2 regions of the Microvirgula sp. AG722 genome follow, and region 1 is predicted to be linked to the other one. Evidence: predicted binding sites of a transcription regulator. Region 1 holds the regulator's gene; the other holds the start of a gene.
The links. The regulator sigma-54, encoded in region 1, starts transcription at its own class of promoters, with help from an activator protein. The targets are predictions, from matches to a motif close to CTGGCACGCTTCATGCTT.

Region 1 (4,168 bases):
GCACCTGCAGGCTGTTCGGGTGGATCAGGTTCAGGTGGCCGACCAGGGCCAGGGTTGGCCGCTGGTCGTCGGTGCCGATCAGGTTGTCGATGCCGGACGAGCCGGCGACCCAGTTCAGATTGAGTTTCTGCCGGTTGTCCTGATAAAGCTTCCTGACCGTGATGCTAGGCATGGCTGTCCTGCTGGGTGGTCAGAAGCTGGAACAGGGTCTGGGCATCCGGTGCGGCGGCCAGCGCTTCGCGCAGCTGGCGGCGGCTGAACATCTGTGCGAGTTCCGACAGTACCTGCAGATGCAGGTCGGTTGCCTGCTCGGGCACCAGCAGCACGAACAGCAGGCTGACCGGCTTGCCATCGGGCGAGTCGAACGGAATCGGGGATTTCAGGCGGATGAAGCAGCCGGCGACGTCCTTGAGCCCCTTGGCGCGACCGTGCGGGATGGCAACCCCGTGACCGAGTCCGGTGGAGCCGAGTTTTTCCCGGGCGAACAGGCTGTCGAAAACGGTGCTGCGGGCAATGCCGTAGGCGTTCTCGAACAGGATGCCGACATGCTCGAACACGCGTTTCTTGCTGCTGACGTCGAGATCGACGAGCAGGTGGTCGGTGCTGGGCAGGATCTTTGCGATCAGACTCATGGTCGTCAACGAGTACGAGTAATCAAAACGGGGCCATTCTAGCCGGTTACGGCGGGAGCGTCTGCCGCATTAGTGGGCACCCCGGCCGGTCTGCACCAGCAAAGGGCGGACCGGCAGCGGAATGCCTGTGCCGGCACCCCTCCGGGCGCGAGGGCCCGCAATCAAACGGGGGGACTGCCGTTTCCGGCAGTCCCCCCCTTTCAGTCAGGCCTGAGCCAGCGGCACGACGACCGCGGGCGCTTGCCCTTGTGAGTCTTCTTCAGGCTCAGGCTTCGGAGCCGGCGGACAGCTCCTGTGCCTTGTGCGCCTTGTCCGAGAAGTGATCCGTACTCTTCTCCTTGTGCTTCAGCACCTGTCTGTCCAGCTTGTCTGCAACCAGGTCGATGGCCGCATACATGTCGGCTGCGACTTCCTCGACGTGGATGTCCTTGCCCTTCAGGTGAACGTCGACCGTCACTTTCTGGTCGAGTTTCTCGACCGAGAGGGCGACGTTGACGGCAATGACGTTATCGACGTGGCGGGTGATGCGGTCGATTTTTTCCGACAGGTAGTCGCGCAGGCTCGGAGTGACTTCGAGATGGACGCCGGTGATGTTCAGGTTCATACCCTAACTCCTTCTGGTGGGCTGGCGTATCCATGTTGCTGGATACGCAGGGGGCGCGCCTTGACGCGCGTTAAATCGTTTTCCGCTGGTTTACCGGTGGTATCAGCAATGCCTCGCGATACTTGGCGACGGTGCGGCGGGCAACCTGGATGCCCTCGTCACCGAGCCGTTCGGCCAGCACGCTGTCCGACAGCGGTTTGTGCGGGTCTTCGTCGGCAATCAGCTTGCGCAACCGCGCCTTGATGGCGGTAGCCGAGCATTCGCCGCCGGAATCGGTGTCCAGCGCCGTGCCGAAGAAGTACTTGAGTTCGAACACGCCACGCGGACAGATCAGATACTTGCTGCTGGTCACGCGGGAGATGGTCGACTCGTGCAATCCCAATTCGTCGGCGACGTCGCGCAGCACCATGGGGCGCATTGCGACTTCACCCTGATCAAAGAACGCCTGCTGTCGCTCGACGATGACCTGCGACACCCTGAGTATAGTGTCGGCCCGCTGTTCGATGTTGCGGATCAGCCACTTGGCTTCCTGCAGCCGGCCGGACAATTGTCCGGCCTCGCCGCGGTGCCGGCTGAGCATCTGCGCGTACAGCTGATTTACTTTCAATTTGGGCTGAGTCGCAGGATTCAAGAGGGGCAGCCAGATTCCGTTGCGATCGCGACGGACCAGCACGTCGGCCATTACGTAGTGGGTGTCGCCGCTGCCGAAACCGGCGGCCGGACGCGGGTTCAGCGAGGCGATCAGCGCCTGGGCCTGCCGGATCGATTCGTCGTCGGCGCCGGTGGCGCGGCGCAGCCGGGTGAAGTCGCGGTTGGCGAGCAGCGGCAGGTGGTGGCGGACGATGTCCTGCGCCAGCGGCCTGGCCGGCGACTCGGGCCGGGCCGCCAGTTGCAGCAGCAGCGATTCGGTCAGATCGCGCGAGGCGACACCGGCCGGCTCGAACTGCTGGACCAGGGTCAGCGCCACGGTCAGCTCGTCGGGATCGATCTCCAGTTCCGCCGGCAGATGGACGGCAAGCTCTTCCAGCGGGCAGGGCAGGTAGCCGTCGTCGTCCAGTTCCTCGATGATGACCATCGCCATTGCCCGGTCGCGGACCGACAGCGGCAGCTCGGCCAGCTGCGCCAGCAGATGCTCGCGCAGCGTGGTGGCCCGGGTCAGGTTCTGGTGCGGGTCCCAGTCGTCGTCTTCGTCGCTGCCGTTGCGGCCGTAGCTGGACCAGTCGTTGACCAGGTTCAGGTCGGTGGCGCTGTCGTCGTTGCCGCCGGCCCCGTCCTGCTGCTGCGGTGGCTCACGCGGCTCGTCATGGCCGTTGATGGCAATCTCGCCGGCATCGCTGACTTCCGCGCCGTTTTCGTCACGGCCCTCGTCGCGCTCCAGCAGCGGATTGTCGGCGATGAACTGTTCCACTTCCTGTTGCAAGTCCAGCGTCGAGAGCTGCAGCAGCCGGATCGACTGTTGCAGTTGGGGCGTAAGGGTCAGTTGCTGACCCAGCTTGAGCTGGAGGCTTTGCTTCATGGCCGCTGTCTAGAGGTGGAAATGCTCGCCCAGGTAGACGCGGCGGACATTTTCGTCCTCGACCAGCGCCTGGGGCTTGCCGGCGGCAAGTACGCTGCCGGCATTGATAATGTAAGCCCGATCGCAGATGCGCAGGGTTTCGCGAACATTGTGATCGGTGATCAGTACGCCGATGCCGCGCTCCTTCAGGTAGGAGATGATCTTCTGGATATCGATGACGGCAATCGGGTCAACGCCGGCAAACGGTTCGTCCAGCAGGATGAAACGCGGGCGCATGGCCAGCGCGCGGGCGATTTCCACCCGGCGGCGCTCGCCGCCGGACAGCGACAGCGCCGGGTTGTCGCGCAGGTGGGCGATGTTCAGATCGTCGAGCAGCAGCTCCAGTTCTTCCTGGATCTTCGCCCCTTTCAGTCCGGTCAGCTCAAGCACGGCGAGAATGTTTTCCTCGACCGTGAGCTTGCGGAAGATCGAGGCTTCCTGCGGCAGATAGCCGATGCCGAGCCGGGCACGCTGGTGGATGGCCAGATGGCTGGCATCGATATCGTCGATATGGATGTCGCCGGCATCGGCCGGCACCAGGCCGACGATCATGTAGAAACTGGTGGTCTTGCCGGCGCCGTTCGGACCGAGCAGACCGACGACCTCGCCGCTGTTGATTTCCAGCGAGACGTCCTGGACCACCGTGCGCTTCTTGTAGCGCTTCTGCAGGTGGCGGACGCTGAGGCGACTGGTGGCTTGCGTCATTTATTGGCGCCTTCCTTCTTTTCACGCGGCTGGATCACCACGGTGACACGGCCCTTGCCGCCCTTCATTGCCTGGCCATGGGCATCGCTGCGGGTGCCGGTGGCCTGGAATTGCTGGGTCTTGCCGTCGTAGATGATCACATTGCCGGTGACGACGTCGCCACCGCGCTGAACTCTGCCGTTGTCATAGATTGTAACCAGTTGCTTGGCGTTGTCGTAGTCAATGCGCTGGCCCTTGCCGTTGATCCACTCGACCTTGCCGTCGCTGTCAGGGTCGAGGCGCTGGCGGAAGGTGGCCGGGTTGCCGATGGCGGTGCCGTACTGGTTGCCGGCCTTGTCCTGGTTCACCGTCAGTTTGGCGGCGGTCAGCTTCGATGTGCCCTGGGTCAGGATCACATTGCCTTCGTAGACGGTCACGCCCTTCTGCTGGTCGAGACTGGCCTGGTCGGCTTCGATATTGATCGGTTTGCTGCGGTCGGCCTTTTCGGCATGGGCGGCGAGGGCGCTGCAGACGATCAGGGCACCTGCGGCGAGGCGGAAGGAATTATTCGGATTTCGGCGGAGCATAAGTCATCCTGACGCGCGATTTGAGTTTGTATTGTTGGGTGGCATCGGCGTAGTGGAAACCCACCGAGTCAATGCGGTTGCCGCCTTCGACGTAGATTGCCGGCGC
Region 2 (4,168 bases), on a different contig from region 1:
GTCGTCCTGCACATGGCGCCGGTTCGGCGCCAGCAGGCGGTCGACCAGCGATTGCAGGCGCAACGCCTCGTTGCGGATGACATCGAGGTACTCGGTCAGGTCCGGGCGGTCATCGAGTTCCAGTGCCAGCAACTGCGCGGCACCCCGGATGCCGCCAAGCGGGTTCTTGATCTCGTGGGCGAGATTGCGGATCAGCTCGCGGTTCGCCTGCTGCTGGATCAGCAGGCGTTCCTCGTTGGCGATGCGGATCTGCTGGTCGATCGGCCGCAGCTCCAGCAGCGCCGCCGCGCCGTTGGCGTCGATCGGCGTCAGCGAGCAGTACAGGTGCAGGTGCAGCTGGTTGGTGGTGTCCAGCGTCAGATCGTGTTCGGTGAAACTGACATCGTTGTCGACGGCGGTGGCCAGGCCGCGCATCAGCGGCTGGGCATTGACGAACAGGCTCGACAGGGTGTGGCGGACCAGTTCGCGACTGCCCAGCGCCAGCAGGTTTTCGGCTGCCGGGTTGGCGTGGAGGATGGCGCCCTCGCGGTTGACGGCGAGGACCGCCGTGTCGAGCAGGGCAAGACCGGCGAAAACGGAATCGGGCATCGGCAGCCAAAAGGGAATGAATAACGACGATAAAGCAAAATGCCTGCCATGTGGCCGGCACCCGTGCCGGGCTCAGCGCGGACGGTCGGGCAGACGGCGCGGCGCGGGCCGGATGTCCATGTCGATATCGCGTACCGGTGCCGGCTGGCGATCACTCGCTGGCGGGATCGGTGCGATGGTGCCGAAGCGGGACGGCGGCGCATACGGCGCGGTCGGCACCGGGCGCGAGAGCCGGATGTCGGGCGGCGTCGGGTATGGTGTCGTGCCGTCCACCGGCACGGGCGCGGCGGTTACCGGCAGCGCCAGCAGCGCAGCCAGCAGCGGAAGGGCGGGGCGCAGAGTCATGCTGCCGATGATACGCCATCGACCGGGTCGGAAAAGGCTGAAAAAAGTGACCACGTCGAACGGACGGGCGAAGCGGGGTTTCCCCGCGGCGGCGGGGACGGAAGCGGGGCAGATCCTGTCAGCCGGCGTGCACCGCGCCACGGTGAACGTCGGTGCCCGGCCGTGCAAAAAAACCGGGGGACTGTCGTGTGACAGTCCCCCGTATCAGCCGGGCGGGCTCCCGGTGTTCCGGTGCCCGCCCTGCCAGGCCCTTACAGGCTGTAGTACTCGTCGAACTCGACCGGGTGCGGCGTCATGCGGATGCGGTTGACTTCCTGCATCTTGAGTTCGATGAAGGCATCGATCCACTCGTTGCTGAACACGCCGCCACGGGTCAGGAAGTCGCGGTCCTTGTCGAGCTCGCCCAGCGCTTCGTCCAGCGACGCGCAGACGGTCGGGATCAGCTTGTCTTCTTCCGGCGGCAGGTCGTACAGGTTCTTGCTGGCCGGTTCGCCCGGGTGGATCTTGTTCTGCACGCCGTCCAGGCCGGCCATCATCAGCGCGGCGAAGCACAGGTACGGGTTGGCCGAAGGGTCCGGGAAGCGCGCTTCGATGCGGCGGGCCTTCGGGCTGGCCACGTGCGGAATGCGGATCGAGGCCGAACGGTTGCGGGCCGAGTAGGCGAGCTTCACCGGGGCTTCGTAATGCGGCACGAGGCGCTTGTACGAGTTGGTGCCCGGGTTGGTGATCGCGTTCAGCGCCTTGGCGTGCTTGATGATGCCGCCGATGTAGTACAGCGCGAAGTCGGACAGGCCGGCATAGCCGTCACCGGCGAACAGGTTCACGCCGTCTTTCCAGATCGACTGGTGAACGTGCATGCCCGAGCCGTTGTCGCCGCAGATCGGCTTCGGCATGAAGGTGGCGGTCTTGCCGAAGCTGTGGGCGACGTTCTGCACCACGTACTTGGTGATCTGGGTCCAGTCGGCGCGCTGGGTCAGCGTGCTGAAGCGGGTGCCGATTTCACACTGGCCGGCGGTCGCCACTTCGTGGTGGTGCACTTCGACCGGCACGCCGAGTTCTTCCAGCACCAGGCACATTTGCGAGCGCATGTCCTGGAAGCTGTCGACCGGCGGGACCGGGAAGTAGCCGCCCTTGACGCGCGGACGGTGGCCGGTGTTGGCGCCGTCGAGCGGATCGGCGGACGACCAGGCGGCTTCTTCCGAGTTGATCTTCACGTGGCAGCCGGACATGTCGGCGTGCCAGGTGATGCTGTCGAACACGAAGAATTCCGGTTCCGGACCGAAGAAGGCGACATCGCCGATGCCGCTGGCCTTCAGGTAGGCTTCAGCGCGCTTGGCGATCGAACGCGGGCAGCGGTCGTAGCCCTTGCCGTCGGCCGGATCGACCACGTCGCAGGTCATGAACACCGTCGGTTCGTCGTAGAACGGGTCGATGAAGGCCGTCGCCGGGTCGGCGATCAGCAGCATGTCGGAGGCCTGGATACCCTTCCAGCCGGCGATGGACGAGCCATCGAACGCATGGCCGTGCTCGAACCAGGCTTCGGCATCTTCGGTCAGGACGTGCGCCGGGATGGTGACGTGCTGTTCCTTGCCCTTGGTGTCGGTAAAGCGCAGGTCAACGAACTTTACGTCGTTATCCTCGATCAGTTTCTTAACGTCGGCAGCCGCCATACAAATCTCCCAAAGTGTTCAGGTGTTACGAGTCGTTCAAGTTGAGGTCCGGGCGCACCGGATAGCTGGCAGAAAACATAGCAGAAACTGTGCCATGCCCGCTGTCGCGGCATTCCCGGGGACTGGACGCCGTCCCGTCCGGCTCGCTCAACGGCATGATGCACCATAAGCGTGCAATTTGCCGTGCGGTGGCACAAAACCGGTGCATTGCTGACGGGCATGCACCGGTTTGGACCGTCCGGCGACTGCCGGACAAGCCTTGTCATTGTCCGTGCATTCGCTGCTACTATAATCGCCCGAACATGACACCCGGCTTGCTGGCTTCGCGATGGACGACACAATTGACACAATTCTGGCCCGGGCCGCGACACGCGGACGCGAAGCGGGCAGCGCCTATGCCGGTGAGGTGACCCCGGCGGAGGCCTGGCGACTGGTCGAACTGGGCGCCGCGCGCCTGGTCGACGTGCGCAGCGCTGCCGAGTGGAGCTTTGTCGGCATGCCGCCGTCCGCGACCGGCATCGAATTCAGGACCTGGCCCGGCATGCAGCCCAATCCGGCCTTTGCCGGCCAGCTCGAAGCGGCGGTGGCGAAAGACCTGCCGGTCCTGTTCCTGTGCCGCAGCGGGGTCCGCTCGGTGGCCGCCGCCACGCTGGCGGCCGGGCTGGGCTACCAGGCCTACAACATCCTCGACGGCTTCGAGGGCCCGCTCGACGGGCAGGGCCAGCGCAACCGCCTTGGCGGCTGGCGTGTCAGCGGCCTGCCATGGCGGCAGGGCTGAGCCGCCCCGCGACCGAATTCCGAATTTCCCTTTGCGATAGTGACCATCATGACCCAACGCTACGCCGTTATCGGCAACCCGATTGCGCACAGCCAGTCGCCGTACATCCACCTCGAGTTCGCCCGCCTGCAGGGAGTGCCGCTGGCCTATGAACGCCTGCTGGCGCCGCTGGACGGCTTTGCCGCCAGCGTGCGCGATTTTGTCGCCGGCGGCGGCCACGGACTGAACGTGACCCTGCCGTTCAAGCTCGAAGCGCATGAGCTGGCGCGGCAGCACCTGACCGAGCGTGCCCGTGCGGCCGGGGCCGTCAATACGCTGACTTTCCGCGATGGCGAGGTCCATGGCGACAATACCGACGGTATCGGCCTGACCCGTGACATCACCGTCAACCTCGATGTCGCCATCGCCGGCAAGAATGTGCTGGTGCTGGGCGCCGGCGGCGCCGTGCGCGGCGTGCTGCTGCCGCTGCTGGAGCAGAAGCCGGCCAGCGTCACCCTGGTCAACCGCACGCTGGACAAGGCGCAGCAGGTTGCGGCCGACTTCGCCGGCTGGGGCCGGATCGAGGTCTGTGCGTACGAGCAACTGGCCGGACGCCACTTCGACATCGTCATCAACGGCACGTCGGCCGGTCTCAGCGGCGCGCTGCCGCCGCTGCCGGACGGGGTGCTGACCGACAGCGAGCTGGTCTACGACATGGTGTACGGCAAGGGCCTGACGCCGTTCCTGGCGCGGGCGCAGGCCGAACGGGCCGGCATGCTGTCCGACGGACTGGGCATGCTGGTCGAAC

Region 2: the regulator sigma-54 is predicted to act here: its motif matches at 2,682-2,699, upstream of glnA (type I glutamate--ammonia ligase).

The regions. Positions count from the first base shown of each region.
Region 1 is NZ_QLTJ01000004.1:31,844-36,011, forward strand. It holds gene hprK (HPr(Ser) kinase/phosphatase) at 1-172, opposite strand, end outside; gene ptsN (PTS IIA-like nitrogen regulatory protein PtsN) at 165-632, opposite strand; gene hpf (ribosome hibernation-promoting factor, HPF/YfiA family) at 898-1,236, opposite strand; gene DFO50_RS07925 (RNA polymerase factor sigma-54) at 1,307-2,752, opposite strand; gene lptB (LPS export ABC transporter ATP-binding protein) at 2,762-3,496, opposite strand; gene lptA (lipopolysaccharide transport periplasmic protein LptA) at 3,493-4,062, opposite strand; gene lptC (LPS export ABC transporter periplasmic protein LptC) at 4,040-4,168, opposite strand, start outside.
Region 2 is NZ_QLTJ01000002.1:404,846-409,013, reverse strand. It holds gene glnL (nitrogen regulation protein NR(II)) at 1-588, opposite strand, end outside; gene DFO50_RS05485 (hypothetical protein) at 661-933, opposite strand; gene glnA (type I glutamate--ammonia ligase) at 1,185-2,603, opposite strand; gene DFO50_RS05475 (rhodanese-like domain-containing protein) at 2,932-3,381, shown strand; gene aroE (shikimate dehydrogenase) at 3,430-4,168, shown strand, end outside.